Regions from separate parts of the Streptomyces sp. NPDC001513 genome, predicted to be linked through region 3. Evidence: riboswitches for the same ligand, from Rfam matches in the RefSeq annotation. Region 3 holds a riboswitch; each other region holds the start of a gene.

The links. A riboswitch is a leader RNA that binds a small molecule or an ion and turns the genes downstream of it on or off. The one in region 3 is predicted to bind cobalamin.
Region 1: linked by a shared signal. The riboswitch ahead of ACFYZ4_RS20945 (ribonucleoside-diphosphate reductase subunit alpha) and the one ahead of ACFYZ4_RS32205 (hypothetical protein) in region 3 are both predicted to bind cobalamin.
Region 2: linked by a shared signal. The riboswitch ahead of ACFYZ4_RS28480 (prenyltransferase/squalene oxidase repeat-containing protein) and the one ahead of ACFYZ4_RS32205 (hypothetical protein) in region 3 are both predicted to bind cobalamin.
Region 4: linked by a shared signal. The riboswitch ahead of ACFYZ4_RS04655 (DUF4430 domain-containing protein) and the one ahead of ACFYZ4_RS32205 (hypothetical protein) in region 3 are both predicted to bind cobalamin.

Annotation. Positions count from the first base shown of each region.
Region 1 is NZ_JBIAVU010000009.1:61,458-68,991, reverse strand. Features, by position in the region: gene ACFYZ4_RS20945 (ribonucleoside-diphosphate reductase subunit alpha) at 1-1,758, opposite strand, end outside; cobalamin riboswitch at 1,903-2,035, opposite strand; gene ACFYZ4_RS20940 (GNAT family N-acetyltransferase) at 2,077-2,574, opposite strand; gene ACFYZ4_RS20935 (YbdD/YjiX family protein) at 2,641-2,838, opposite strand; gene ACFYZ4_RS20930 (carbon starvation CstA family protein) at 2,835-5,054, opposite strand; gene ACFYZ4_RS20925 (GntR family transcriptional regulator) at 5,219-5,983, opposite strand; gene ACFYZ4_RS20920 (extracellular solute-binding protein) at 6,273-7,534, shown strand, end outside.
Region 2 is NZ_JBIAVU010000013.1:268,836-276,369, forward strand. Features, by position in the region: gene ACFYZ4_RS28470 (energy-coupling factor transporter transmembrane component T) at 1-857, opposite strand, end outside; gene ACFYZ4_RS28475 (SCO2322 family protein) at 854-1,525, opposite strand; gene ACFYZ4_RS28480 (prenyltransferase/squalene oxidase repeat-containing protein) at 1,525-2,781, opposite strand; cobalamin riboswitch at 2,894-3,025, opposite strand; gene ACFYZ4_RS28485 (MBL fold metallo-hydrolase) at 3,092-4,141, opposite strand; gene ACFYZ4_RS28490 (aldehyde dehydrogenase) at 4,322-5,785, shown strand; gene ACFYZ4_RS28495 (ferredoxin) at 5,785-6,018, shown strand; gene ACFYZ4_RS28500 (VOC family protein) at 6,476-6,850, opposite strand; gene ACFYZ4_RS28505 (TetR family transcriptional regulator) at 6,918-7,534, opposite strand, start outside.
Region 3 is NZ_JBIAVU010000016.1:213,014-220,547, reverse strand. Features, by position in the region: gene ACFYZ4_RS32225 (sensor histidine kinase) at 1-116, opposite strand, end outside; gene ACFYZ4_RS32220 (response regulator transcription factor) at 109-804, opposite strand; gene ACFYZ4_RS32215 (VanZ family protein) at 814-1,512, opposite strand; gene ACFYZ4_RS32210 (nucleotide disphospho-sugar-binding domain-containing protein) at 1,701-2,819, shown strand; gene ACFYZ4_RS32205 (hypothetical protein) at 2,909-4,318, opposite strand; cobalamin riboswitch at 4,429-4,562, opposite strand; cobalamin riboswitch at 4,631-4,768, shown strand; gene ACFYZ4_RS32200 (prenyltransferase/squalene oxidase repeat-containing protein) at 4,878-7,534, shown strand, end outside.
Region 4 is NZ_JBIAVU010000002.1:206,645-214,178, forward strand. Features, by position in the region: gene ACFYZ4_RS04635 (SCO0930 family lipoprotein) at 1-559, shown strand, start outside; gene ACFYZ4_RS04640 (hypothetical protein) at 711-1,244, shown strand; gene ACFYZ4_RS04645 (alpha/beta hydrolase) at 1,387-2,961, shown strand; gene ACFYZ4_RS04650 (SRPBCC family protein) at 3,024-3,479, opposite strand; cobalamin riboswitch at 3,666-3,809, shown strand; gene ACFYZ4_RS04655 (DUF4430 domain-containing protein) at 3,955-4,443, shown strand; gene ACFYZ4_RS04660 (3-hydroxybutyryl-CoA dehydrogenase) at 4,551-5,438, opposite strand; gene aceB (malate synthase A) at 5,435-7,033, opposite strand; gene aceA (isocitrate lyase) at 7,220-7,534, opposite strand, start outside.

The sequences.
Region 1 (7,534 bases), on a different contig from region 3:
CTCGGTCTCGTAGTGGTCCGGGTGCAGGACGCCGCGCGCGGTGCGGGTCTGCTCCCAGGCCGGCAGCGGGCCGCTGCGCTCGGCCAGGTCGCACGAGGCCTCGTACGCCGCGAGCATGATGCGCTCGGAGAGCCTGGTGGAGAGGGCCTTCGCCTCGGGGGAGTCGAAGGGCAGCTTCAGCTTGAAGAAGACGTCCTGGAGGCCCATCGCGCCCAGGCCCACCGGGCGCCAGCGGGCGTTGGAACGGCCGGCCTGCTCGGTCGGGTAGAAGTTGATGTCCACCACGCGGTCGAGGAAGGTCACGGCGGTGCGGACGGTCTCGTCCAGCCGCTCCCAGTCGATCTCGCCCGTCTCCGTCAGCACGAACGCGCCGAGGTTGACCGAGCCGAGGTTGCAGACGGCCGTCTCGCCGTCGTTGGTGACCTCGATGATCTCGGTGCAGAGGTTCGAGGAGTGGACGACCGTGCCCGGCTCGGCGGTCTGGTTCGCCGTGCGGTTGGAGGCGTCCTTGAAGGTCATCCAGCCCTGGCCGGTCTGCGCGAGGGTGCGCATCATCCGGCCGTACAGGTCGCGGGCGGGCATGGTCTTGCGGGCCAGGCCCTCCGCCTCGGCCTTGCGGTAGGCGGCGTCGAAGTCGTCGCCCCACAGGTCGACCAGCTCGGGCACGTCGGCCGGGGAGAACAGCGACCACTGGGCGTCCGCGTTCACGCGGCGCATGAACTCGTCCGGGACCCAGTGGGCGAGGTTCAGGTTGTGCGTACGGCGCTGGTCCTCACCGGTGTTGTCGCGGAGCTCCAGGAACTCCTCGATGTCCGCGTGCCAGGTCTCCAGGTAGACGGCGGCGGCGCCCTTGCGGCGGCCGCCCTGGTTCACCGCGGCGACGGAGGCGTCGAGGGTCTTCAGGAACGGCACGATGCCGTTGGAGTGGCCGTTGGTGCCGCGGATCAGGGAACCGCGGGCGCGGATGCGGGAGTACGACAGGCCGATGCCGCCCGCGTGCTTCGACAGGCGCGCCACCTGGTGGTAGCGGTCGTAGATCGAGTCGAGCTCGTCCAGCGGGGAGTCCAGCAGGTAGCAGGAGGACATCTGCGGGTGCCGGGTGCCGGAGTTGAAGAGGGTGGGGGAGGAGGGCAGGTAGTCGAGGCGGCTCATCAGCCGGTACAGCGAGGCCACTTCCTCGAGGGCCTGGACGCTCTCGTCCGCGGCGAGGCCACAGGCCACGCGCAGCATGAAGTGCTGCGGGGTCTCGATGACCTGACGGGTGATCGGGTGGCGCAGCAGGTAGCGGCTGTGCAGGGTGCGCAGGCCGAAGAAACCGAAGCGGTCGTCGGCGCCCTCGGCGAGGGTGTGCTCGACCAGCGCGTCCAGGCGGTTCGCGTGGGTCCGCACGAACTCGGCCGTGCGGTCGGCGATGAGGCCCTCGCGGTGGCCGACCTCGACCGAGGCCGAGAAGGAGGTGGAGCCCTGGCTCGCGGCCTCGTCGCGCACGGCCAGCGTCAGCAGCCGGGCCGCGAGCTTCGAGTACGCGGGGTCCTCGGAGATCAGACCGGCGGCGGCCTCGGTGGCGAGCCCCCGCAGTTCGGCCTCGTCGGCGGCGGAGCTGCGGCCGCGGAGCGCGGCGGCGGCGACGCGGCCGGGGTCGGTGTCGGGGAGGTCCGCCGTAAGTTCGGTGAGGGTACGCAGCAGCGTGGCCCCCGGGCCCTCGGTGTTGTCGCCAGAAATGGACTCGGCGCGCGGTGCGGAAGGCGCGATGGTCACGGCGGGAGCTCTCCCTCGCTCGGCCCGGTCATCGGCGGAGCGGGGCGCGAGCGGGCGCATGCGGGCGTGGCAGGAACGCGTTCACACCGCATGGCGTCCACCGGCCCAACCGCGAGGCCCGGACGTGTCGGCACCCGGTTCGGTCGAGCCGGGCGCGCTGCCGGCAGGTCATCGGACTTGGTGTCCGGTAGCCGGACACTTCATACCGTTGCGGGACAGTTCCGGATTCACACCGGATTCCCCTGCGGCGACAGCAGCCTTGAGCATACATGTGGGGGCGCCCCTATGAGGCAACCCCCACATGTAGTGTCGGCGTGGCTACAGCTTGAGCCGATACGCCAGAAGTGTCAGGCCCGGGATGGGCGCCCAGTCCCGCTCCGGGACGCGTACGAAGCCCAGGCGCGCGTAGATCCGGTGGGCGCCGGCCATGCTGCGCTGGGTGGAGAGCACCACGGCCGACACGCCCTCGATCGCCCGCGCCCGCTCGACGCACGCCCGCACCAGAGCCTCGCCGGCGCCCTGGCCGCGCCCCTCGTGGGCCACGGCGAGCATCCGGAACTCGGCCTCGTCCGGGCCGGCGATGTCGGCGAGCGGACTCCCGGGTGCGGCGAAGGTCACCCCGCCCAGGATCCGCCCGTCGCGCTCGGCGACGAGCACCTCGGCCAGGGCCGCCCGGCCGGCCACGTCGCGCAGCACGTTCAGGTAGGCGTCGTCCTCGTTGAAGTCCAGATGCCCGTCGGCGAGGTAGGCCTGCGCCGTGATCCCGCCCAGCTCCGCGTACTCGGCGGGCCGTACCGGTCTGATCGTGATGTCCATGCGTTCGAGTGTGCCGGAGGCGCGCGAAGGGCCCCGCCGGATTTCGGCGGGGCCCTCCGGTGTGACTCAGCAGCAGCCGAAGCCCTTGCGGGGGTCGGCCTCGCGGGCGTCCGTGCGGGCGCGTTCGAAGGCGCGGCGGGTGAGGACCTCCGCGTCCGGGTCGTGGGAGCGGGCGTGGGCGACGTACCGGTCGTACGCCGCCTCCCCCGAGAACTCCCGTACGTAGAACCGGGCCCGGGCCAGCACGCTCCGTACGGTGCTCACGCCACCGGCTCCTTGACGTGTCCGCCGCCCGAGTCGAGGCCCGCCGCGGCGAGCTCCGCCCGCTCCTCGGGCGTCGGGATCAGCCCGGCCGGGGCGACGATCTTCGACTCGGTCCACGGGACCTCGGTGAGGGTCACCGACTCCGGCTTGCGGACGGCCTTCAGGCAGGTCCGGGCCGCGTCCAGGAGCACGATGACGATCAGCGCCGCGAAGAGGGCCGACAGCACGCCGTCCACCGTGGCATTGGTGACCACGGTGTGCATCTCGTCCATGTTCTTCGCGGGCTTGAGCACCTTCCCGGCGTCGATGCCCTCCTGGTAGGTGCTGCGCTGCGCGAAGAAGCCGATCTTCGGGTTGTCGGAGAAGATCTTCTGGTAGCTGGCGGTGAGCGTCACGGCCACGTCCCAGACCAGCGGGACGGCCGTCACCCAGGCCCACTTGAGGCGACCGGACTTGACCAGCAGGGTGGTGCAGACGGCCAGGGCGACCGCGGCGAGCAGCTGGTTCGCGATGCCGAACAGCGGGAACAGCTGGTTGATGCCGCCCAGCGGGTCCTTGATGCCCACCCACAGGAAGTAGCCCCAGGCCCCGACGACGATGGCGCTCGCCAGCCAGACTCCGGGCTTCCAGCTGACGTCCTTGAACGGCTTGTGCAGGTTGCCGAGGGTGTCCTGGAGCATGAACCGGCCGACGCGGGTGCCCGCGTCGAGGGTGGTGAGGATGAACAGTGCCTCGAACATGATGGCGAAGTGGTACCAGAAGGCCTTCATGCCGGCCCCGCCGATCACCGACGAGAAGATCTCCGACATTCCGAGTGCGAAGGTCGGTGCGCCGCCCGTACGGGACAGCAGGCTGGCCTCCTCCACGTCCTTCGCTGCCTGGGTCAGCGCCTCGGGGGAGATGGCGAAGCCGAGGTTGGTGACCGCCTGCGAGGCGGACTCGACGGTGGTGCCGATGACCCCGCCGGGGGAGTTGACCGCGAAGAACAGGCCGGGCTCGATGATGCAGGCCGCGATGATCGCCATGACGGCGACGAAGGACTCGGTCAGCATCGCGCCGTAGCCGATGACCCGGACCTGGGTCTCCTTCTGGATCATCTTCGGGGTGGTGCCCGAGGCGACCAGCGAGTGGAAGCCGGACAGGGCGCCGCAGGCGATGGTGATGAAGACGAAGGGGAACATCGAGCCGGCGAAGACCGGGCCGTCGCCGCGCGCGGCGAAGTCCGTGACCGAGGGCATCTTCAGCATCGGCATCGCGATGACCACGCCCAGCGCGAGCAGCGCGATCGTGCCGATCTTCATGAAGGTGGAGAGGTAGTCGCGGGGCGCGAGCAGCATCCACACCGGCAGCACCGACGCGATGAAGCCGTACGCGACCATCCAGATGACCAGCGTCTCCTTCTCCAGCGTGAAGGTGCCCGCGAAGGAGGACTCGGCGACCCAGCCGCCCGCGATGATGGCGACCAGGAGCAGGGCGACACCGATGGTGGAGACCTCGGTGACCCGGCCCGGCCGCAGCACGCGCAGGTAGAAGCCCATGAAGAGGGCGATCGGGATGGTCATGCCGATGGAGAACACGCCCCAGGGGGAGTGCGCCAGGGCGTTGACGATGACCAGCGCGAGCACGGCCAGCAGGATGATCATGATGGCGAACACGGCGACCAGGGCGGCGGCTCCGCCGACGGGGCCGATCTCGTCCCGGGCCATCTGGCCGAGCGAGCGGCCGTCGCGCCGGGTGGAGAAGAACAGCGTGATCATGTCCTGCACGGCGCCGGCGAAGATGACGCCCGCGACGATCCAGATGGTCCCGGGCAGGTAGCCCATCTGCGCGGCGAGCACCGGTCCGACGAGCGGGCCGGCGCCGGCGACGGCGGCGAAGTGGTGGCCGAAGAGCACCCGGCGGTCGGTGGGATGGAAGTCGACACCGTTGTCGAGGCGTTCGGCGGGGGTGGCCCGCGTCTTGTCCACCTTGAGCACGCGGTCCGAGATGAAGCGCGCGTAGAAGCGGTAGCCGATGGCGTACGAGCCCAGCGCGGCGGCGAGCAGCCACGCGGCCGAGATCTCCTCACCGCGCGAGAGCGCCAGCACGCCCCAGCCGAGGGCGCCGACGAGTCCGACGAGCACCCACACGGCGATGGACTTCGGAGAGGGCGAGCCCGGTGTGGTGTCCGGGCCCGCCGTGTCCCGTTCTGTCCCTGTTGCTTCCGGTTCAGGCATGACCTCGTCCCCTCGTCGATCATCTGCGTAAGGGCAGGGAATCTACGGGGGATTGCCCGGTGAGCGTAAGGGTCCGTCCGCATTCCGGTATGTGAAGGAATTCGGTAGGCCGGGGTCCGGCGGGCGGGGCCGGACGGTCTCGGACGGAGGCCGAACGTACGAGGTCAGACGGCGGGGCGCTTGAGGCGGGCGACGAACTTGTACCGGTCCCCGCGGTACACCGAGCGCACCCACTCCACCGGTTCCCCGTCGGCGTCCAGCGAGTGCCGCGACAGCATCAGCATCGGCAGGCCGACGTCGGTGCCGAGCAGGCCGGCCTCGCGCGGCGTGGCCAGCGAGGTCTCGATCGTCTCCTCGGCCTCGGCCAGGTGGACGTCGTACACCTCGGCGAGGGCGGTGTAGAGGGAGGTGTACTTGGCGAGCGAGCGGCGCAGCGCGGGGAAGCGCTTCGCCGACAGGTGCGTGGTCTCGATGGCCATCGGCTCGCCGCTGGCCAGGCGCAGCCGCTCGATGCGCAGCACCCGTCCGCCGGTGGTGATCTTGAGCAGTCCGGCGAGGGTGTCGTCGGCCGTCACGTAGCCGATGTCGAGGAGCTGGGAGGTCGGTTCGAGACCCTGGGCCCGCATGTCCTCGGTGTACGAGGTCAGTTGCAGTGCCTGGGAGACCTTGGGCTTGGCGACGAAGGTGCCTTTGCCCTGGATCCGCTCCAGTCGTCCCTCTACGACCAGTTCCTGGAGGGCCTGCCGGACGGTGGTCCGCGAGGTGTCGAATTCGGCCGCGAGCGTGCGCTCCGGCGGGACCGGGGTGCCGGGCGGCAGTGTCTCGGTCATGTCGAGCAAGTGCCGCTTGAGTCGGTAGTACTTGGGAACGCGTGCCGTGCGGGTTGCTGCCCCGCCGTCCGGCTCCGTGGTCGCCCCTTCGGTGGCCATCGCCGCCCGCCTTCCCGACTCCAGTTTCGCTGCCGTCACCGGCTCCTCCGATATGTGCGGTCACATGGTGACACGTAAGGGGGGACAGGCCTTCTCTCTCCCCAGGTGTCGGTCCGATAACGGACCGGGCACCCGCTCATTAGACCCTTGACACCCCTAAAGGTCTAGGCCAAGCTCCAGCTACTGGTCTAAACCAATATGGATCAGATCCCGGCCCCACGGCAGTACTTCGCGTATGTCACCGCGGCGGGCGAGGGAAGTGCAGGCAGGCATCCCTGAGGAGGGTGGCGTGAAGCGCAAGCTCATCGCGGCGGTCAGTGTCGCGGGCATGATGGTCGGAGTCGCGGCGTGCGGCGACGGCGGCGACGACAAGGCCAAGACCGACGCGGGTGGCGCCAAGGAGATCACCGTCTGGGTGATGGACGGCTCCGCTCCCAAGGCCTGGATCGACGAGGTCAACAAGGAGTTCTCGGCCAAGCACCCCGGTGTCACGGTCAAGGTCGAAGAGCAGAAGTGGACCGGCATCCAGGAGAAGGTCACCACGGCCCTCTCCGAGAACAACCCGCCGGACGTCCTGGAGCTCGGCAACACCCAGACCGCTGGCTACGCGGTCACCGGCGGCCTCGCCGACCTGACGAAGGACAAGGCCAAGCTCGGCGCCGACGCCTGGCAGAAGAGCATGCTCGCCTCGGCCGAGATCGACGGCAAGCTCTACTCCGCCCCCTGGTACGCCGCCAACCGCGTCGTCATCTACGACAAGAAGGCCTACGAGAAGGCCGGCGTCACCCCGCCGAAGACCCGCGACGAGTGGATCGCCGGTCTGGAGAAGCTGAAGGCGGCCGACCCGGCCTCGCAGCCGATCTACCTGCCCGGCCAGAGCTGGTACGTCCTCGCGGGCTTCGTCTGGGACGAGGGCGGCGACCTCGCCGTCAAGGACGGCGCCAAGTGGAAGGGCGGACTCGGCACCCCGCAGGCCGCTTCCGCCGTGGAGTTCTACAAGAAGCTCCAGTCCTTCTCCACCGCCCCCAAGGACAAGGACGAGGCCAACCCGCAGCAGTCCACCGACATCGTTCCCAAGGGTGGCGTCGCCTCCTGGATCGGTCTCGGCTGGGAGGCCGGCGGTGCCGAGAAGGCCCTGAAGGACGCGGGCAAGGAAGCCGACTTCGGCTACTTCCCGATCCCGGGCAAGACCGCGGACAAGACCAGCACCGTCTTCCTCGGCGGCTCGAACCTCGCGATCGCCGAGCGCTCCAAGAACAAGGAGCTCGCCAAGGAGTGGCTGGCCCTCGCCGCAGGCAAGGACCAGATGACCAAGTACGCCGCCGAGACCAAGGGCGCGCTGCTGCCGAACCAGGCCGGTGCGAACTTCACCCCGGCCGCCGGCTCCTTCGCCGAGGCCATGGGCAAGGCCGGCGTCAACGGCAAGATCACTCCGGTCACCGCGGGCTGGGCGAACGTCGAGACCGAGCCGAACCCCATCAAGGAGTTCATGACCAAGGTCCTGAACGGTGAGGACGCCGCCAAGGCGGGCGCGGACGCGGACAAGGAAAT
Region 2 (7,534 bases), on a different contig from region 3:
CCGCCGAGGGTGAGGACGTTGGTGGTGTGCCGGACGGCCGGCGGGACCTTCGCCGTGCGGCCGTAGCCGCGCGCGTCCATCGACGCGGCGATGGCGACGGAACGCTCCAGGGCGCCCTCCAGGACCGGCAGGCCGATCTGGAGGATCGCCTTCACCCCGCCGGTGGGGCGGCCGCGCAGCCGGCGGGCCGTCCGCAGCCGGACCACGTCGGCGACCATGTTCGGCGCGAAGGTCATGGCGACGACCACTGCGACCCCCGCCTCGTACAGGGCGGCGGGCAGGGACTTCAGCAGCCGCGCCGGGTTCGCGAGGGCGTTCGCGGCGCCCACGCAGACGAGGAGGGCGGCCAGCTTCAGGCCGTCGTAGAACGCGAAGACCAGCTGCTCGGCGGTGACCTTCCCGCCGAACCGGATGCCCTGCGCCCAGGCGGGCAGCGGGATCTCCGGGAGCGTGAACAGGGTGTGCGCGCCGGGGACGGGCGAGCCGAGCAGCATGGAGAACAGCAGGCGCAGGCCGATGACGACGAGGCCGAGCTTGAGGAACGCCCCGTAGGAACGCGCCCAGGGCGCGTCCGTGCGGCGGGCCGCCACCACGTACCCGGCGACGCCGACGATCAGCCCGAGAAGCAGGGGGTTGGTGGTGCGGGAGGCGGCGGTGGCGAGCCCGAGGGCCCAGAGCCACCAGGCCCCGGCGTGCAGGGCGGTGGCCCGGCCGGCGAGCGGGGCCTGCCATTTTCTCTTGTACGTCGACCAGCGCGGGGGATCCTGCGCCGCGGGCAGGCTCCGGCGGGCCGGGGTCACGTCGTCGCGTGCGGCGCCGCGCCTGTCTTTCAGCCCCTCCGCACGCTCGCCCGTCATCGGGTGCGGCGGCGGGATTGCCAGAGGGCGGCCGCGGCCAGGGCGGCCACGGCTGCGATGCCCGCCAGCAGGCCCGCCGACGGGCCGCCGTCGTCCGGGGCCGCGGCGGCGGGCGCCGCCGACGCGCTCGGCGCCGGGGCGTCCGCCATCGGTTCGCCGCAGCCCTGCCTCGGGTAGCCCGAGATCGCGCACAGCAGGGCCGCGCTGTTGTAGCGCAGCGGCTTCGCGACCGATGCCAGCGCCTCGGCCGCCGTGGCCTCCGCGGCCACCTGCGCGCACGCGGTGCGCGGGGCGTCCTGCGGCGGGGCCTCGCCCGCCGGGGCGTCCGCGGGCACGCCGAAGTCGACGACGAGCGCGACCCGCTTGCGGCCCTGCGCCGGAGGGGTGGAGCCGCAGACGGCCTCGAAGTCGGCCGCGGCGCGCGGCTGCGCCGCCTGGTCCGCCGCGTCCTTGCTCACCGAGAAGCGGAACCCCTGCACGGAGCCGTCCTTCGGGCGGGCCATCGAGGGGCCCTGCGTGGCGTACGACCAGCGGCCGCCGCCCGAGCCGTCCCAGAACGACCAGTAGCGGTAGCCGGCCGCCAGCGCCGGAGCGGCGGCCAGCACGGCCAGGACGCTCCCGAGGGCCAGCGCCAGAGCGAGGGCCACGGCGGGCCGGCGGCGGCGCATCAGAGCTGGTTCTTCTTCCGGCGGCCGCTCAGCAGGATGCCGATGCCCACGCCGGCCGCGCCGCCCGCGCCGATGATCCACCAGAGGTTCTGGTTGTCGGACGACTCCTCCTTCACGGGGGTGGCGTCCGTGTCCGCGCCCTGCGGGGCCGGGCCGGTCGCGTTCAGCGCCGCGACGAGGTCGGTGCCGCCGAAGGACTTCGGGTCGGTGCCCGTGGCGTGCGCGGCGAGGATCAGGGTGCCGAGGGCGGCCGGCTTGCCCGTGGACCACTCGGCGGAGTTGGCCTTCAGCCACTCCAGGGCGCCCGCCGCCGACTGCTTGTGCCCGGCCGCGGCCAGGGCGATCACCGCGTCGACGGTGTTGCCGGTGTCCGGGGTCGGCTGGTCGGCGCCCGGGGTCACGGCCGTCAGGTGGCCGTCCTTCTTCAGGGCCTCGGCGAGGTAGCCCGCCGCGCCCTGGGCCGCTGCCGCCGGGTCGACGGTGCCCGCCGCCGGGCAGGTCGGCGCGGCCGCGGGGGTGTCCGTACCGGAGGGGACAACGGCCGAGCCCGTGCCGAGGCCGGCCAGCACGGCCGCGGCGGAGGCGTCGCCGTTCGCGAGCAGCTTGCCGTCGACCGGCTGGAACGCGAACGCGCCCCGGTCGCCGGCCGGCTCGGCGGCGCAGCCCAGCTGGAAGGAGAGCAGCGCCTCGTAGGGGGTCTTGCCCGCCTTCGACTTGATCTCGGCCGGCTTCTCGCCGGCCGCGGTCAGGGCGCTGATCACGAGGGCGGTCGAGTTGGCGTCGGTGCCGCTGTCCATGGCGCCGCCCGGGTTGGAGCTCCAGCCGCCGTCCTCGTTCTGTACGGACTTCAGCCAGCCGACGGCCTTCTTGACGCTCTCACCGTGGCCGCCGAGCGCGGTCAGCGCCTGCACGGCGGCGGCCGTCGCGTTGGAGTCGATGTACGCGGTCGCGTCGCAGTCCTTGGCGGTGTCCGCGCGGAAGGCGGGGAAGGAGCCGTTCGCGCACTGCTGGCCGGCCAGCCAGTGCACGGCCTGCGCGGCGGGCTTGATGCCGACGGTGTCCTGGGCGAGCAGCGCGAAGGACTGCCGCCACACGCCGTCGTACATGGGGTCGTCCTTGCCGTACAGCCCGGAGGGGATGACCGGGGGTGCGGAGGGGGAGGCGGGCGGCGCGGTGTCGGCGAGGGCTGCGGGGGCGACACCCACGCAGAGCACGGCGGAGGCGGCGAGCGCGGCTGCGCTGCGGCGGACGTTCATGGGGGAGGGTGCCTCTCCTGCTGGGGAACCGGAGGCGGGCACGCACTGGCACCGGGCTCCGGCTCCGTTTACCTCGACGGTGCCGGCCGCCGGAGGATCCGGCGGCGCGAGCCGCGCACTTCCGGTACGGGGCATTCCGGCTCCCCGCCCGGGCGGTGCCGGGGTGGGTCACGGTTGCGGGTCAGCGCCGGATTCGCACCGGCTTCCCCCCCGTACAGAAGTGTGGACGACGGCTTCACTCTACCGGCCCGTAGCCTGCGGGCCCGGGGGCACTGGGGGCCCGGGCCCCTTACCGGCCGCGCCGCCGTCCCTACACGGCCCGGTACGTCACCGGGTCGGTGCCCGGGACGGCCTCCGCGCGGCCCTGCTTCACCAGCCGCCGCAGGTGGGCTTCCGCTTCCGAGACGGCGATGTTGCGGGAGCCGTACGGGATCTGCTCCCAGGGCCGGTTCCACTCCATGAGCTCCGCCAGCGCCCACGGGGTGAGCGGTTCGGCCAGCAGGGTCCACAGCCCGGACAGCCGCTCCTCGTGGTGGTCCAGCAGTTCCCGTACGCGGGCGGGTGCGTCGGTGAAGGCGTACTGGTGGGCCGGGAGCACCTCGGCGGGTGCCAGCCGGCCGATGCGTTCGAGGGAGTCGAGGTAGTCGCCGAGGGGGTCGGTGACGCGGGTGTCCTCGGGGGCCTCGTACAGGCCGATGTGCGGGGAGATCCCGGGCAGCAGGTGGTCGCCGGAAAAGAGGCGGCCGTTGCCGGGCAGGTTCGCCGGGTGGGCCTCCTCCAGGTGCAGGCAGACGTGGCCGGGGGTATGGCCGGGGGTCCAGATCGCGCGCAGCCGGCGTCCGGCGAGGGGGAGCAGTTCGGCGGGGACGATCTCCCGGTCGGGCACGGCGGCGCGCAGTCCGGGCAGGGTCCGCATGCGGCCGCTCGCGCGGGCGGCGCGCAGGGGCGCGATGTGCTCCTCGGGGGCTCCGGCGGCGGCGAGCTTGGCGCTCATGTAGTCGAACCAGACGCCGGGCTCGGAGGCGCGGGTGCGGACGACGACCTCGGTGTCGGCGGCGTGCATGGCGATCCAGGCGCCGGACGCCTCGCGGACCCGGCCGGAGAGGCCGTGGTGGTCGGGGTGGTGGTGGGTGATGACGACGCCGTGGACGTCGGCGACGGGGATGCCGAGCGCGGCGAGCCCGGCGACGAGGGTGTCCCAGGACTCGGGGTCGTCCCAGCCGGTGTCGACCAGGACCGGGCCGCGGTCGGTGTCGAGGACGTGGACGAGGGTGTGTCCCAGCGGGTTGTCGGGGATGGGCACCTTGATGCCCCACACGCCTCCGCCGTGATCGGTGACCTGTGACGTGTCCTCCGGCATGAGCCCTCCGCCCGTTGCCGCCCTCTGACGAGAACGTGTTTCAGTAGTAGCCCAAGTCGACCACTTCCACGCTCTTCTGACTAGTCGTTGGATCTTCTCCGCTGTTCCGTCCTGGCCGTGGACTCCTCGAACTAGAACTGGTATCAGTTCTGGAACGCCAAGCCGCAGGAGGCCTCAGCCATGACCGAGCTCGTGGAACACGGACAACTGTTCATCGGCGGGGAGTGGACGGATCCGCTGGGCACCGACACGATCCGGATCGTCTCCCCTCACACCGAGCAGGTCATCGGCTCCGTCCCGCACGCCTCGAAGGGGGACGTGGACCGTGCCGTCGCCGCCGCGCGCAAGGCGTTCGACGAAGGGCCCTGGCCGCGGATGACGCTGGACGAGCGGATCGCCGTCGTCACCCGGATCAAGGACGCCATCGCGGTGCGGCACGAGGAGATCGCCCGCTCGATCAGCTCCCAGAACGGGTCCCCGTACTCCTGGAGCATCCTCGCCCAGGCGCTCGGCCCGATGATGGTCTACGACGCCGCGATCACGGTCGCGCGCGCCTACCCGTACGAGGAGCACCGCCAGGGCGTCCTCGGCCCGATCCTGGTGCGCCGGGAGCCGGTGGGCGTGGTCGCCGCCGTCATCCCGTGGAACGTCCCGCAGTTCGTGGCGGCGGCCAAACTGGCGCCGGCGCTGCTGACGGGCTCCACGGTGATCCTCAAGCCGTCCCCCGAAGCGCCGCTGGACTCCTTCATCCTCGCCGACATCGCGCGGGAGGCCGGACTCCCCGAGGGCGTGCTGTCGATCCTGCCCGCCGACCGCGAGGTCAGCGAGTACCTGGTCGGCCACCCCGGCGTCGACAAGGTCGCCTTCACCGGCTCGGTCGCCGCGGGCAAGCGCGTCATGGAGGTCGCCGCCCGCAACCTGACGAGGGTCACGCTCGAACTCGGCGGCAAGTCCGCCGCGGTGATCCTGCCGGATGCCGACCTGGACTCCACCATCGCCGGGATCGTCCCGGCGGCCTGGATGAACAACGGGCAGGCCTGCGTGGCCCAGACCCGGATCCTCGCGCCGCGCAGCCGGTACGAGGAGGTGGCCGAGGCCCTCGCGGCGGCGGCCGGCGCGCTCGTCGTCGGCGACCCGCTCGACCCGGCGACGCAGCTCGGCCCGCTCGTGGCCCAGCGGCAGCAGCAGCGCTCGCTGGACTACATCCGGATCGGCCAGGAGGAGGGCGCGAAGGTCCTGTCGGGCGGCGGCCGCCCGGTGGGCCTGGACCGCGGCTGGTACGTGGAACCCACCCTCTTCGGGGACGTGGACAACTCCATGCGGATCGCCCGCGAGGAGATCTTCGGCCCGGTCGTCTGCCTGATCCCGTACGGGGACGAGGCGGAGGCCGTACGGGTCGCCAACGACTCGGAGTTCGGCCTCAGCGGCAGCGTCTGGACCGGCGACGTCGAGCACGGCATCGACTTCGGGCGGCAGGTGCGGACGGGCACCTTCAACGTGAACACCTTCAGCCTCGACATGCTCGGGCCGTTCGGCGGCTACAAGAACAGCGGCGTGGGACGGGAGTTCGGGCCGGAGGGGCTGAGCGAGTACCTGGAGCACAAGATGATCCACCTGCCGGCGGGCTATGAGGCGGGTGCCTGATGGGTGACCGCTGGCAGGTCGAGGTGGACCGGGGGGTCTGCATCGGCTCGGGCATGTGCGTGAACCACGCCCCGGACGGCTTCGTCCTGGACTCGGCGCGCCAGTCGCATCCGCGCACCGCGCAGTCGGACGCGAACGAGCCGATCCTGACGGCGGCGGAGGGCTGCCCGGTGGAGGCCATCCTCATCACGCTGGCGGCCACGGGCGAACCGGTCTTCCCGCCGGAGGACTAGGGGGGCCGGTTGGCTGCCGGTTGGCTGCGCCGCTTGGGCTGGGTGTGGGGTGGGCCGGTTGTGCCGGGGCCGGGCGCGCGCCGGGGTGTCTCCTCGGGCGCCGAACGTTTCGGGGGGTCGGAGTGCGGAGGCTTGTTGTGTTCGGCGCCCTGCGGGGATCACCCCGACACACACCCGACCCCGGCCCATCCGGCCCGGCTGCGCCGATCCTTCAGCCCTGCCGCACCGACTCCAGCCTGGCTGCACCATTCGGCTTCGCCGCACAAATTCAGCCCCTCCGGCGTTTGAGGAGCGGGTCCGGGCAGAGCCCGGCGGGGTGCGGGGCGGAGCCCCGGTCTTTGAGCCGCACCATTCCAGCCCTGCTGCACCACTCCGGCCTCCGCCGCGCAAATTCAGCCCCGCCGGCGTTTGAGGCGCGGGGTGTGGGGCGGAGACCCGGCAGTGGTGCGCCAGAGGCTTACTTCGTCATTTCGGCGGCGCTCCGCTCGACGCAGAACTCGTTGCCCTCGGGGTCGGCGAGGGTCACCCAGCCGCCCCCGTCGGGCCGCCGGTGGTCGCCGACGACGGTCGCGCCCAGGGCGACGATGCGTGCGACCTCCTCGTCGCGCGTGCGGTCCTGCGGCTGGAGGTCCACGTGGACCCGGTTCTTCACGGTCTTGGTGTCGGGGACCGTCACGAACAGCAGGGTCGAGCCGGGCGTCTTGAGCAGCGCCTCGGGGTCTCCGGGGAAATCGTCGTCGGCGAGCGGGCTGTCCAGGACGGCGGCCCAGAACTGCCCGAGGCTGTAGGCGTCGGAACAGTCGAAGGTGAGGTGTCGCACAAGAGAGGCCATGCGGCGGACTATCGAACATGATCGCGGCCGCTGTCCAGCGGAATTCCGCGATCCCGCAGCGGCTGCTTCAGGCCTTTTCCGGGGCCGTCAGGTCGATCAGACGGCACACCGTCTCGATGTCGATCTTGACCTGGGCGATCGACGCACGGCCGGAAAGCCACGTGATCAGCGCCGAGTGCCAGGTGTGCTCGATGACCCGTACCGCAGAGAGCTGTTCCGCCGTCGGCGGGGCCTCCAGGCCCATCGCGTCCAGGATGATCGCCGTGGTCAGCCGGGACACCGTGTCCACCTCGGGGCTCACGCTGCGGTCGGCGAAGGTCAGCGCCCGCACCATCGCGTCGGCCAGCTGCGGTTCCCGCTGGAGGGCGCGGAAGGCCCGCATCAGGGTCTCCGCGACCCGGGCCGCCGGGTCGTCCCCGGCCGGCGGGCGTTTGCGCAGCGTGGTGTGCATGTGCTGGAGCTGGTCCTGCATGGTGGCGACCAGCAGGTGCACCTTGGACGGGAAGTAGCGGTAGAGCGTGCCCAGCGCCACCCCGGCCGCCTCGGCGACCTCCCGCATCTGGACGGCGTCGAAACCGCCCCGGCTGGCCAGCTGCGCGCTGGCGTGCAGGATCCGGCGGCGGCGCGCCTCCTGGCGCTCCGTCAGGGGAGGCGACGCCGGTGTGGTGACGGCCTTCACTTCCG
Region 3 (7,534 bases):
TAGCGCAGGAGGAACACCCACACCGCGGCGAGCAGCAGGACGCCGGCGAGCATGAGGAATCCGGCGTAGCTGAGGGTGAGCTTGGAGCGGACGCTCAGCCCGCGTGCCCTATCCACGGTCCGCCCCCTCGTGTCCGGTCTCCGGTCTTGTGTCGATGCGGTAGCCGACGCCGGCCACGGTGGCGATGACCCAGGGTTCGCCGAGCCGTTTGCGCAGTGCGGAGACGGTGATGCGCACGGCGTTGGTGAGGGGGTCGACGTTCTCGTCCCAGGCCCGTTCCAGCAGCTGTTCGGCGCTGACGACCCCGCCCTCGGCGGCGACGAGGACTTCCAGCACGGCGAACTGTTTGCGGGTGAGCGCGACGTAGCGTCCGTCGCGGAAGACCTCCCGGCGGAAGGGGTCGAGCCGCAGTCCGGCGATCTCGCGGACCGGGGGCCGGGCGTGCCCGCGTCTGCGGTCGAGTGCCCGCAGCCGCAGGACGAGCTCCCGCAGCTCGAACGGTTTGGTGAGGTAGTCGTCGGCGCCGAGTTCGAACCCGGAAGCCTTGTCGTCGATCCGGTCGGCGGCGGTGAGCATCAGGATCGGGATGCCGCTGCCGGAGGCGACGATGCGCCGGGCGACCTCGTCGCCGGAGGGGCCGGGGATGTCGCGGTCGAGGACCGCGAGGTCGTAGGAGTTGACGCTGAGCAGTTCCAGGGCCGAGTCGCCGTCTCCGGCGATGTCGGCGGCGATCGCCTCCAGCCGCAGCCCGTCGCGGACCGCTTCCGCCAGGTAGGGCTCGTCCTCCACGATCAGTACGCGCATGGACGAAGCCTAGGCAACAGGACAGGTCGCCGACGTCTGCGCAGGCGTGCGCGAGGGCCTGCGCCACCAGCGGCGCGACGCCAGCGCGGCCAGTGCGGCGCCCGCGGCGTTGACCAGGACGTCGTCCACGGAGGACACCCGGTCCAGCCGCAGGACGTACTGTGCGCTCTCGACCAGGATCGAGCAGCCCGCCCCGAGCACCAGGATCCGCGGCACGGACGCCAGTGCGGCGAACCGCATCGGGGCGAAGAACCCCAGCGCCGCGAAAACCAGCAGATTGCCGACGGTCCCGAGCGCCCCCATCGTGACCAGGTCCCGCAGCGGTACCAGGCTCACCCGGCCGGGGACGACGCCCGCCCCCGAGCCCGGCATCATGGTCATCCACACGAAGGGCACCGTCCCGTGGACCATGCCCACCTCGGCCAGCGACATCCGCCACGGCGAGGCGACGCCGGCGGCCCGCCGACGCCGGGCCAGGGCCCACGCCACCAGCACGGCCAACGGCAGCCCGACCAGCGTCATCAGCACCACACCGTTGAACGTGTCGAAGCAGCCGTGCCACCGCCCGGCCATGCACGTCGGAGCGGACATCATGAGCGGCCGCCGTACGGAGAACAGGGCGCTCGCCACGGCGAGGACCGTCAGGCCGAGGAGCACGGCCTGGCGCGCGCGGCGGGACGGCGCCGACAGGGATGCGGTGTGGTTCATGCCCCTCATTGGAGGCGGAGGGCCGTTGCGGGGGCGTATGCGATTTTCGATACGCCCACGATATCCACCGGGTCCGGGCGCATCGGAATCGGCTGAAACTCGCCCATGCCAGCGGAAACAGACACAGCGGCACGCGCGTTCGACGGTCTGGAAGAAGAATCAAGGAGCTCCACGCAAGGAGTAACGCCGTGCGCGTACTGTTCACCGGACCCGCTGCCGCAGGCCACCTGTTCCCGATGGTGCCCACCGCCCAGGCGCTCCAGGCCGCCGGGCACCAGGTGCTGTTCGCCGGTTCGACCCCGCTCGACCAGCTGCGGCAGACCGGCATCCCCACCGTCGAGATCGGCGACGGCTCGACGCTGACGGAGGCCTTCCGGCGCGCCTCGGACGACACCGAGCCGCAGTTCCTCACGGAAGGCAGGAGCCCGGAGGACATCCAGCGGCGGGCCACAGTCGGTTTCGCGGAACACAGCCGGGTCACCATCGACGGCCTGCTCGCGCTCGCCACCGCCTGGCAGCCGGACCTCATCGTCCACGACTCCTTCCAGGCCGCCGCACCCCTGGTCTCGGCGGCCCTCGGCATACCCGCCGTGGTGCACAACTTCGGCGTGCTGTCCGGGCTCGGCATGGTCGGCCGGCTCGCCGGCGTCCTGGTGGACGAGTACCGGACCCGTGAGCTCGAAGGCCCGGCGACCCGTACCGTCGTCGACGTCGTACCCGCTTCCCTCGGCGGGGACGGCACGGGCCTGCGCGTCCGCTACGTGCCGTACAACGGCGGCGGCACGGTGCCCGGCGATCTCGTGGCCCGGGGCTCCCGGCCCCGGATCGCCGTCACCCTCGGTACGGTGGTGACCACCTTCGCGGGCGTCGACCCGATCAGCCGGGTGATCGCCGAAGCCGCCTCCGTCGACGCCGAGTTCCTGCTCGCCGTGGGCGACACCGACCTGAGCCCGCTCGGCACCCTCCCCGCCAATGTCCGCCCCCTGCCCTGGGTGCCGCTGGCCCAGCTGCTGGACTCCGCCGACGCGGTCGTGCACCACGGCGGCTCCGGCACGATGCTCACCGCCGCCGCCCGGGGCGTCCCCCAGCTGATCCTCCCGCAGGGCGCCGACCACTTCATCAACGTCGACGCCGCGACGGGCCTGGGCTTCGCCCTGCGCGCGAGCGGCGACAGCGTGGACGCCGACCTGCTCGGCCGGCTCCTCACCGACGACGACCTGCGCAAGGCCGCCGCCACCACCCAGGCCGAGATATCCGCGCTGCCCTCCCCCGCCGACCTGGTCGCCTCCTTCGAAGCCCTCGCCTAGCAGCGCTCTCCGGCGGCCTTCCCCGCGGCCTTGCGGGCCGACTGACGCCGGGTGCGTGGCTCCGTACGGGGCCACGCACCCGGGAGGGGTCAGGCGCCCCAGCGCAGGGCGATGGTGTCGCCCACGTTGATCACCTTGTTGCGGACGGCGCCGGCGAAGGCGGAGCCGTCGACGCTGACCTTCCAGGTGTTGGAGCCGCTGTTGGCCTTGCCGTTGACGGCGGTGATCGTGCCGGTGCCCGACGAGGGGGTCACGCTGGTGACGCAGCCGGCCGGGGTGGCCGCGGTGGTGGCCGCGTTCAGGACGTCCCCGAGGGTGGTGGTCGTACCGGTCGGGGTGAAGGCCACGGAGCAGACCTTCAGGCCGCCGGCGCCGTCGTCGACGGTGAGGGCCAGCTTGGTGGCCGTACCGGCGGTGAAGGTGGACTGGGCGACCCACTGCGGGGCGCCGGGGGTCACCGGGACCGGCGGGGCGGCGGTGAAGCCGCCCCCGGCGACGGCGCGCAGGGAGTCGATGGAGGAGTAGGGGGACGGGGTGGTGTCGGCCGGCTTGTACTTGAAGCCGCCCCCCGGGTTGTACTGGTTGGCGAGCAGGAAGTCGATCGGGGTCTTGTTGGAGGCGGTGAGGAAGTCACCGGTCTGCGGGTTGATGCCGCAGGCGTTGAGCCCGGCGACGCCCCAGCCGTTGGAGCTGGTGTTGACGCCGTACATGGAGTTGAAGGCGCCGGTGGTGGCGAGCCTGCCCTTGAGGAAGTTCTTCGCCTGGACCACGTCGGCGTCGGTGTTGGGGACGCCCGAGACGCAGAGGGCCGCCATCGCCGCACCGGTCATGTCGACGTCGCCCGCGGCGGCCAGGGCCGTGGGGTTGCCCTCGGCCTTGCTGAAGGTCCAGCCGCCGTCGTTGTGCTGGTTGGCGCGGATGCGGGTGACGATCGAGTCGGTCAGCGCCTGCGGGATCCGGGTGCCGCCCGCCTGGGTCTTGGCGCCGCCGAGCGAAAGGGCCGCGAAGACGGTGCCGTTGAAGTTGCCGGACGGTCCGAAGTAGCCCGCCTCGGCGGTCTGCCAGTAGGAGTAGACGTTCGCTATGAGGTTTCTCGAGTCCGAGACGCGCGCCGGGTCGACGCCCGCCGCGTACGCGTTCAGCGTGCCGCGCTCGTAGTCGGTGACGACCGGGGTGGCGGACGGCCAGCCGGACGTGGCGATCAGGTTGCGGTAGACGGTTCGGGCGTTCTTCGTCGTGTCACCGCCCGGGGCGACGTCGACGACCGCCGTACCGGCCGCGGCGAAGGCGCTGAACGCCCACTCGTTGGACAGACCCGCGCCGGCGTACGAACCATCGGCCGCCTGCAGGGACTTGAGGTAGGCGACGCCGTTGGTCTTGGACGTGGCGATCTGCGCGGGCGTCGAGGTCGCGAAGGCGGGCAGCGCGGTGAGGGCGAAGGCGCCGAACGCGGCGGGCACCGCGAGCGCGAGACGGCGGGAGGTACGGGGACGGGACATGGCCTGCTCCTGGAATCGGCGGACGCCGGCCGGTCCCTGCTCCGTCCCGGCCCGTTGGGACGCGGGCGGACATGGCGGAGGCCGCCGTCCGGAACGCGTGGTACGGCTTCTCGGTGCTGCGTTTGCCGCGTGGGCATTCGGGCTCGGGAACGGCCCCCGCCGTCCCACACCGCTGCGCGTCAGCCCCGGATTCTCACCAGGTTCCCCCATGTGGCAGCCCTGGACGCTACCCGAGTGATCAGGGGTCCGCCAGCCGTCCCAACAGGGATGCGAACGACGGGATGCGGTGAGACACACGCCACCTTGACGCCCTGCCTCGGCCCGTGTTGCACTCCGCTGACAAGAACTCAGCACCAGGGGAAGCCGGTCGAAGTCCGGCGCTGACCCGCAACCGTAGGCCCGGCACCCGCCGGGCGAGTCGGAACACCTGGTGTGCAGTCATCTGTACGGAGAACGCCGTCGCGGACTACGGCGTGGTCGTCACCGCTCCCCGCGGGCCCAGCCGTGCCGGGGGGCGCATCGCCACGCACGCAGCCGCCCGGCAGAGACGAGGGCCGCGGTGGGGACCGAACAGCGGGACGAACGGCGTACGCACACCAGACGGCGGCTGCTGTCCCTGGCGACCGCGGCGTTCCTGACCCTCGGTGCGGGGGTGGCGTTCCTCACGGCGCCCACCTCGGCGAACGCCGACCCCATCGAGCAGTGCACGGCGACCACCGGCGCGGTCGTGGCCGTCGACTTCGGTCCCTTCGGCGGCAAGGTCGAGCGGGGCTGCGACACCACCCTCACGACGGGCTACGAGCTGCTGCACACGGCCGGGTTCACCACGGTCGGCACCCAGCACGACGGTGACGCCTTCATCTGCCGCCTCGGGTTCGGCACCTTCAACTCCGGGACGGAGTACCCCACTCCGGACAAGGAGGACTGCGTCCTCACCCCGAAGGCCACCGCCTACTGGTCGTACTGGCACGCCTCGCCCGGCGACCAGAAGTGGACCTACAGCTCCCTCGGCGCGAAGTCCCGCGCGCCGAAGCCCGGTGACGTGGACGCCTGGGTGTTCGGCGGGACCGATGTCGGCGGCACCTCCGGCAAGCCCACCTTCTCCCCCGACGACGTGCGGGCCGGCGGCGGGGGCCCCAAGCCGGACCCCACCGGCCCGAAGCCGCCGGACGTACCGCCGGGCGCGGTCGATCTCCCCGCCGCCACCCGCTGGCTGACCGGGAAGCTGATCGAAGGCGAGCGCGTCCTCAAGGCGGACTCCACCGATACGGACTACCCGGCGACCACCGAGGTGATCTACGCCCTGGCCGCGGTCGACCCGAAGAGTCCGGCCGCGCAGAAGGCCGCCGCCTTCCTCGCCACCCCCGCGCACACGGAGGCGTACGCGTACCCGGCCGGCAAGGACCAGGCCCCGGACGCCACCGCCGCGGCCCGGCTCGCGCTCGTCGCCGAGGCCACCGGCAAGGACCCCCGCGCCTTCGGCGGGCGCGACCTGCTCGGCGACCTCGTGAAGTACGTCTGCACCAGCGGCGTCGAAGCCCCCGAGCCGGTCCCCGGCTGCATGACCAAGGGCGACTTCCGCACCCCCTACCAGGCCGAGGGCCAGGCCCTGGCCGTGATCGCCCTGGTGAACGGCGGTGTCACACCGCCCGCCGACGCCGTGGCCCGGATGACCGCGTTCCAGTGCGAGGACGGCGGATTCAGCAGCATGCTGCTCCGCGCCGGCGACTGGTGCGACAGCGAGGCGGGCGCCACCGGGCTGATGACCCTGGCCCTCAAGCGGGCCGGCGGTCACGACCCCGTCGTGGAGAAGGGCCGCGCGTACCTGAAGAAGGCTCAGGCCCCGACCGGGTCGCTGCCCGCCGCCTCGTACACGACGGTCGGCAGCGCCTTCGCTACCGGCCTGGCCGCCCAGGCCCTGCGTACGCTCGGTGACCCGCTCTTCGCGGACGCCGCGGTCTCCTGGCTGTCCCGGGAGCAACTCCCGGTGGGAGCCTTCACGTTCGAGGATCCGGACACCGACCCCGTGCTGATGGCCACCACCGCGGCCACCATCGCCGGCGCGAAGACCGATCTGGTCGCGCTCACCACGAAGAAGTCCGACCCGCCGAAGCCGTCCCCGGACCCCACGAAGCCCGTGCCGGGTGCCGGGCCCGACCTGAAGAAGGGCACGGCCTACCTCACCGACCACAGCCGGCTGATCCAGGGCCGGTACTACGAGAACAGCCCCGGCAGCGGCTTCGCCGACTACGGCCTGACCATCGACGGCGCCTACGCGCTCGCCGCCACCGGCGAGGACAACACCACCCTGCGCAACATCGTCGACTTCCTCGACAAGGGCGGCAAGGACGGCAAGGGCCGCGGCGTGCACGACTGGACCCTGATCGGCACCAAGTACGCCGGCGGCGGCTCCATCGGCAAGACGGCCCTCCTCGCGCAGGCCGTCGGCCGCGACCCCCGCGCCTTCGGCGGCCAGGACCTGATCGCCGCGCTCGCCAAGGCCGTGTGCCCGGCCAAGTCGGCCCAGCCCGACCGCTCCTGCGCCGACAAGGGCGCCTACACCAACGCCACGTCCGTCTTCTCCCAGTCCCTCGGCGTCATCGCGCAGGTCCGCGCGGGCGAGAGCGCCGCCGCGGGAGAGCCCATCGCCTACCTGAAGAGCCTCCAGGAGCCCTCCGGTGCCTGGCCCAGCCTGATCGGCGAGCCCAGCCAGGCCGAGGTCGACTCCACCGCCATGGCGGCGATGACCCTCGACCTGCTCCCGGACGCCGCCTCGCAGGCGGCCGTCGACAAGGCGCTGGCCTGGCTGGCGACGCAGCAGAAGGAGGACGGCGGCTTCCCCGGCGCCTCGGGCAACTCCGTCAACTCGGCGGCGCTGGCCGTGCAGGGCATGTCCCTGGACAGCGCCAGGTACGCGGACCGCATCGCCAAGGCCCGCACGTTCCTGGCCTCCCAGCAGAACGGCGACGGCGGATTCAACGTGGCCAAGGGCGGCCAGCCCGGATCCGACGTCCGCGCCTCCACCCAGGCCGTCGGCGGGGCCACCGGCATCTCCTTCGCCACCCTCACCCGCAGCCTGGACGGCACCACCCCGCAGCCCGTCCCCACCACCTCGGTCCAGCCCTCCGGCTCCCCCTCGGCGCCCGTCATCGTGACCCCGGGCGAGAGCGCCGGCGGTACGGGCTCCGGTTCGGCCGGTGGCGGCCTCGCCTCCAC
Region 4 (7,534 bases), on a different contig from region 3:
CGGAACCCGGCAGCTGACGCTCGCCGGATGGCCGGTGTACCGGTACGCGAAGGACGCCAAGGCGGGCGACTCGCTCGGCGAGGGGGTCGGCGGGACCTGGCACGTGCTGGGACCGGACGGGAAGCCGGCCGCTCCGGCCAAGAGCGGCGGCGCGGACAGCGGCGCCGACAGCGGGACGGGCGGCGCGGCGGAGAAGGCGGCCGAACTCAGCGTCAATCAGAATGCCCAGCTCGGCCCCATCCTCGCGGACGCGGAGGGCCGCACGCTCTACCGGTTCGACAAGGACAGCGCCTGGCCGATGAAAATCGGCTGCGTGGACGGCTGCACGGACACCTGGAAGCCCGCTAAGCCCGTGGACAAGGCAAATGTGAACGGAATTGCCGCCGAATTGGTGGGCAAGGTGAAGCGGCCCGACGGCACCGAGCAATTGACGATCGACTGCTGGCCTGTCTATACGTTCACCGGTGACAAGGAACCCGGGGACATCAGCGGCCACAACAACAAGGGCCTCTGGTTCGCCGTCACCGACAAGGGCAAGAAGGCGAAGGTCACCGGCTAGGACCGGACCGGGACCGCACCGGGACCGGGCCGGCCCCACCCGGCACAGTCCCCGGCACACCCCCTGCCCCGCCCCCCTCCACGCGTGGTGCCCGGGATCCCTCCCCACCCGGGCACCACGACCCCCGTCCCGACCAGTCAGAGAGGTCGCCATGCCCTCGTCCACCGACCGCCGCACCCGACGGACGGGCCCGTCACGCGCTACCCTCGCCGCGCTGTGCGTCACGTCCCTCCTGTGCGGCGGCTGCGGCGCCGGGCAGAGCGCCGCGCACCGCACCTCGACGGCCGCGCAGCAGGCCTCGACCGCCCCGCGCGGCACCTCGATCGAGGAGATCGCCACGGCCATCGGCTGTACCGCCGAAGTGAGCGTGGAGGCCGATGAGTTGCGGCAGGGGGGCTGCGAGACCGGACCGGGCGGCCCCTACCGCATGGTCACCTTCGCCGCCGAGCAGGGGCTGCGCTCCTGGCTGACCGAGGCCCGGATGTACGGCGGCCTCTACCTGGTCGGGGACCGGTGGGTCGTCACCGCCGGGACGGAGGACGCCCTGGCGGTGGTGCGCGACCGGCTCGGCGGCTCCGTGGAGAAGGGCGACACGCACGGCGGCCCCTCCGAGCACGCAGGATCCCCCGAGCACGCCGAGTCCCCCGAGCCCTCCGCACATGCCGAGCACTCCACCCACCCCTGAACCTCCGTGGCGTGTCGGCCAGTTGTCCTGATTTCAGCTCGTTCGTGAGGAGCACAAGGCACGACCCTTCGGGATGATTCGGGAAGGCCCGGGAGTACAACAAGGTGGAGCCGTAAGCGACTTCACCGAAAGGAACGCCTTCGTGCTCCTGAAACGCTTCGCACCACTGCTCGCCGCCGCCGGACTCCTCGCGTCCACCGTGCCCCTGCTCTCGGCGACCCAGGCAACGGCCGCCCCCGCCGCGGACCACCTGCGGCAGAAGCCCGCCTGGCACCGTTGCAGCCCCGAGCTGCCGGCCTCGTACGAGTGCGCCACGCTCAAGGTGCCGCTCGACTACCGGCGTCCCGACGGGCGCACGATCGACCTCGCGATATCCCGGATCAAGAGCGAGAACCCGGCCAAGCGGCACGGCGCCATGCTGCTGAACCCCGGTGGCCCCGGCGGTTCCGGGCTCGACCTGCCGCTGATGATGCACGAGGCGATGCCCCAGGAGGTCCGGGACCAGTACGACCTCATCGGCTTCGATCCGCGCGGGGCCGGCGCCAGCTCCCCGATCACCTGCGGACTGGACGACGCCGAACAGAACTTCGACCGCGCCTACCGTCCGGAGACCTTCGGCTCCGACGTGACGTGGGCCCGCACCGTCGCCGACAAGTGCCGCGAGAAGGCCGGTTCGGTGCTCCCGTACATCACCACCCGCAACACGGCGCGCGACATGGACACGATCCGCGCGGTGCTGGGCGAGCGCAAGCTCTCGTACCTGGGCTACTCGTACGGGACCTACCTCGCAGCGGTGTACACGCAGATGTTCCCGGACCGCACGGACCGCTTCGTGCTCGACAGCGGCGTGGACCCGCAGCGGATCTGGCGCGGCATGATCCAGGTCTGGGCCACCGAGGCCGAACCCGCCTTCGCGCGGTGGACGCAGTGGGCGGCGCAGCGGTCCGCGGAGTACGGGCTGGGCGACAGCCCGAAGGCCGTGTCCGAGACGTTCTGGGGGCTGGTGGCGCGCGCCGACAAGGAGCCCCTCGACCTTGAGGGCATGAAGGTCGACGGGGACATGATCCGTGCCGCGCGCGGGGTGTTCTTCTACCCGGCGCAGGCCACTCCCCTGATCGCCGCCCTGAAGGCCGCGTCCGAGGGCAGGCCGCTGCCCGAGGGCATGACCCTGACGAAGCTGAAGCGGCTGCTGACCGGCGGCGAGGCGGCCGAGCCCGCCTCGGACAACGGCACCGCCGTGTTCTGGGCCGTGGTGTGCGGGGACACGGGCAGCTGGCCGCGCTACACCGAGCAGTACGAGCGGGACGCGGCGAAGGACAAGGCCCGGTACCCGCTGTACGGGGACTTCGCGTCCAACATCAAGCCGTGCGCCTTCTGGGACCGGCCGATCGAGGCGGCCACGCCCATGAACAAGAAGGCGAACGTGCTGACCGTGCAGAACGAGTGGGACTCACAGACCCCGCTCGTCAGCGGCCAGGGCCTGCACCGCGCGCTCAAGGGCTCGCGGATGGTGCTGGCGGCCGGCGGTGAGGGCCACGGCGTGTACCTCGCCGACCCCACCTCCTGCGCCAACGCGCCGGTCCACGCGTACCTGACCACGGGCAAGCTGCCCGCCGAGGACGTGACCTGCCAGAACCCGCCGAGCGGTGCGCAGCAGCGCGGGTCCCTGGCCCCGTCGAAGCCGCTGCCGATCCCGTCCGGGCCCGGACGGTTCTGACACCGGCCTGACAGCTGCCCGACGCCCGGCCTGAGACCGGCGGCAGACGGCTCGGCGGACGGCTACCGGTTCGTGGGGGACGCCTCCGCGGCCGCCTTGATACGGCGGCCGAAGTCGGGGGCGTCCTTGCGTGCGGCGCCCGCCGCGAGTCCCACGAGCAGCTTGCCGATGCCGTGGCCGTGCAGGGTGTTGAAGATCCGGACCCGGGTGCGGCCGTCCGGGAGGGCTTCGAGGTCGTAGCCGCCCTCCGCGGTGACGAGGTTCTTGCTCTGCTCCGTCCAGCGGATCAGGCGCGGTGGGTCGAAGCCGTCGATGCGGAACTCGCGGGCGGTCTTCATCCCGGCGTCCTTGACGGTGCTGCGGAAGACCGTGCCGAGGGCCGTGGGGCCCTCCGGGATCCTGGTGATCTGCTGGACGCGCGGGCTGAAATCGGGGTCGTTGCGCCCGTCGGCGAGGTAGGCGAAGACCTCCTCGACCGGCCGGTCGATCTCGACGCTCGCCTCGAACTGTCCGGACATGTCGGCTCCTCGGTGTGGCTTCGTGTGATCCACCATCCCAGAACGCCCTCCTTCGCGCGCGCCGACCGGGTCGGTCGGCGGGGCCGCGGGGCGTCCGTGCGTACGGGCGGGGTGCCGATGCGTGCGGGTGCGGTGCCGACGAGTACCGGTGAGTGCTGGTGGGACGGGGACGGCTGCCCCTACGATGCCTCTGGTCAGGTACATGCCTGACGTCCAACTGAATGCCTGCGCGACTGGGGAAAGCCGGTGTGATTCCGGCGCTGACCTGCAACCGTGAGCGGCGCCTCCGCGCCGTGAGTCGGACCACCCAGCGTGCGGTGCGTACGGCTTCTCACTGTCACGGTCTGCAGCACGAAGCCCTGAGCCCCAGGCTCACCGATCACCTGTGTCCGCTTCCCCGGGCCCGGGGGCGCGGTGTGCCCGAGGCGATCGGGGCCGCGGCGCACGACCCCGATGCACGCCAGGAAGGCACTTCATGCGCCAGACTCTCGCCCGCCGCGCCCTGATCACCACGGCGGCCCTCGGTCTCGCCCTCGCCACGGCGCCGGCCGTCGCGCACGCCAAGGCCGCCCCGAACACGAACAGAGCGGTCAACGTGTCCCTCACCGTGCAGGGCCCCGACGGGCTGCTGTTCAAGGGGAAGGTCAACACCAAGGGGCACGACGTCACCACGGCGACCGGTGGCACGCACAAGTGCGACGGCACCAACGGGGCCGCGAACCCGACGGCCGTGCCCACCCCGACGGCCGCGCTCGACGACGCCGCGCGCCGGAACTACTTCGGCTGGGACGGCACCTGGTACGCGTCCTTCGACGACTTCTCCGTGGACTCCATCAAGAACGTCAGCGGCGGCGGCTCGGCCTACTGGAGCATATCGGTCAACGGCACCCCGACCCCGGTCGGCGGCTGCCAGTTCAAGCTGAAGGCCGGCGACAAGGTGGCCTTCACCTGGACCTCCTTCTGACGGAGCCCCACGACAGGAGCGCGGAGCGGCTCACCGGGCCGCTCCGCGCTCCTTGTCCGTGCCGCCGGGGGTCCCTCAACCCCGCAGCGGCACCACCGGGTCCCTCATCAGCCCCGGTCGTACGTGTGGAACCCGCGGCCGCTCTTGCGGCCCAGCAGCCCCGCCTGGACCATCCGCTGGAGCAGCGGGGGCGGGGCGTAGAGCGGCTCCTTGAACTCGGCGTACAGGGATTCCGCGATGGCCGCGACGGTGTCCAGGCCGATCAGGTCGGCGAGCTTGAGCGGGCCCATCGGGTGGGCGCACCCGAGCTCCATGCCCGCGTCCACGTCGGCGGCGCTCGCGAACCCGGATTCGGCCATCCGGATGGCGGCGAGCAGGTACGGGACGAGCAGGGCGTTGACGACGAAGCCGGCCCGGTCCTGAGAGCGGACGGTGGTCTTGCCCAGGGATTCCCGGGCGAAGGACTCGACCGCGGCCAGGGTGTCCGCCGACGTGTGGAGGGAGGAGACCACCTCGACCAGGGGCAGGACGGGGACGGGGTTGAAGAAGTGGAGTCCCACGACCCGGTCGGCGCGGCCGGTGGCCATGCCCAGCCGCATGATCGGGATGGCGGAGGTATTGGTCGCGAGGATGGCTTCGGGGTCCTCGACGATCTTGTCGAGGGCGGTGAAGATCTCGGTCTTGGCCTCGGGGTTCTCGGTGACGGCCTCGATGACCAGCTGCCGGTCGGCGAGGTCGTCCAGGTCTCCGGTGAACACCAGCCGGGCCAGTGCGTCCTCGGCGGTGAACCGGTCCAGCCTGCCGCGCTGGACGGCGCGTTCGAGGGAGACGGCCACCCGCTCGCGGGCGGCGCGGGCCGCGGTGGCATCGGCCTCGGCCACGACGGTGTCGAGGCCGGCGCGGGCGCAGACCTCGGCGATGCCGGCTCCCATCTGTCCGCCGCCGACGACTCCGACGCGCAGGAGGCGGGCCGACTGCTGTGCCGGGGCGCTCACGCGGTCACCTGCGCGGCGGTGGTGCGGACCAGGTGACGGGTGTAGGCCTCGGGGGTGAAGAAGGCGGGCAGCTGCACCGACAGCGCGGTGTCGACGAAGACCTCGCGGGCTTCGAGGACCAGGGCCTGCGGGTCCTCGGCCTCCAGGGCGGCGCACTCGGCGTCGAGGAGGTCGGTGAGGGTGCGCCGGTCGACGCGGTCGTGGCGGAGCCACTGCCAGATCTGCACGCGCGCGATCTCGGCGGTGGCGGCGTCCTCCATCAGGCCGTTCAGGGCGACGGCGCCGCTGCCGCGCAGCCAGGCGTCGAAGTAGCGCAGGGCCACGGCCACGTTGGAGCGGATGCCTTCGGAGCTCGGCGGAGCGGCGATCCGGCGGACCGACAGCAGGTCGGCGGCGGCGACCTCGACGTCCTCGCGCGTCCGCTCCAGCTGGTTCGGCCGCTCCCCCAGCACCCCGTCGAAGACCTCACGGCAGACGGGGACGAGTCCGGGGTGGGCGACCCAGGAGCCGTCGAAGCCGTCCTCGGCCTCGCGCTCCTTGTCGAGCCGGACCTTGGCGAGGGCGGCCGTGTTGGCCTCGGCGTCCTTGCTCGGCACGTGGGCGGCCATGCCGCCGATGGCGTGGGCGCCCCGCTTGTGGCAGGTACGGACGAGCAGTTCGGTGTACGCCCGCATGAAGGGGGCGGTCATGGTGACCTTGGCCCGGTCCGGGAGCTGGAAGTCGGTGCGGTGGCCGAAGGTCTTGATCAGGCTGAAGAGGTAGTCCCAGCGGCCCGCGTTCAGTCCGGCGCTGTGTGCGCGCAGCTCGTGGAGGATCTCCTCCATCTCGAACGCGGCGGTGATCGTCTCGATCAGGACGGTCGCCCGGACCGTGCCCCGCGGGATGCCCAACAGATCCTGGGCGAACAGGAAGATGTCGTTCCAGAGCCGGGCCTCGTACCGGTTCTCCAGCTTGGGGAGGTAGAAGTACGGGCCGTGGCCGGCGTCGATCTGGCGCTGCGCGCAGTGGAAGAAGTACAGGCCGAAGTCCACGAGCGAGGCGGACACGGGCCGGCCGTCGACCTCCAGGTGCTCCTCGGTGAGGTGCCAGCCGCGCGGGCGCACCATGATGGTCGCGAGCTCCGTCCCGAGGCGGTACTCCTTGCCCTCCGGGGTGGTGAAGTCGATGCGCCGCTCGATGGCGTCGAGCAGGTTCAGCTGGCCGCCGATGACGTTGTCCCAGGTGGGCGCGGTGGCGTCCTCGAAGTCGGCCATCCACACCTTCGCCCCGGAGTTGAGGGCGTTGACCGCCATCCGGCGCTCGGGCGGGCCGGTGATCTCGACCCGCCGGTCCGTCAGCCCGGGCGCGGGCGGGGCGACCCGCCAGTCGGGGTCGGTGCGCACGCCGACGGTGGCGCGGGAGAAGTCCAGGGGCGATCCGGAGACCAGATGGGCGGCGCGGCGACGGCGCTCCTTGAGGATCTCCAGGCGGCGGTCCGCGAAGGCGGCATCGAGGCGGCCGATGAACTCCAGGGCCTCGGGGGTCAGGATCTCCTCGTGGCGCTCACCCTGCGCGCCGAGGACCTGGACACTGCTGGTCAGGGGCGTGTGTGACATGCGGTTCTACTCCTCGGCGTGGGGCGGCCGGCGCCCGGGGCCGACAGGGCCCCGGGCGCCGTCGGACGGCGATCGGAAGGCGCCGGCGGGAGCCGGCGGGAGCCGGCGGGAGCCGGCGGGAGCCGGCGGGAGCCGGCGGGAGCCGGCGGGAGCCGGCGGGAGCCGGCGGGAGCCGGCGGCGCGCTCCTAGTGGAACTGCTCTTCCTCGGTGGAGCCGGAGAGCGCCGTCGTGGAGGAGGCCGGGTTGACCGCGGTGGAGACCAGGTCGAAGTAGCCGGTGCCGACCTCGCGCTGGTGCCTGACCGCGGTGAAGCCCTGCGCCTGGGCGGCGAACTCCCGCTCCTGGAGGTCCACGTACGCGGTCATGCCGTGCTCGGCGTAGCCGCGGGCGAGGTCGAACATGCCGTGGTTGAGGGAGTGGAAACCGGCCAGGGTGATGAACTGGAAGCGGTACCCCATCGCGCCCAGCTCCCGCTGGAACTTGGCGATCTGGTCGTCGTC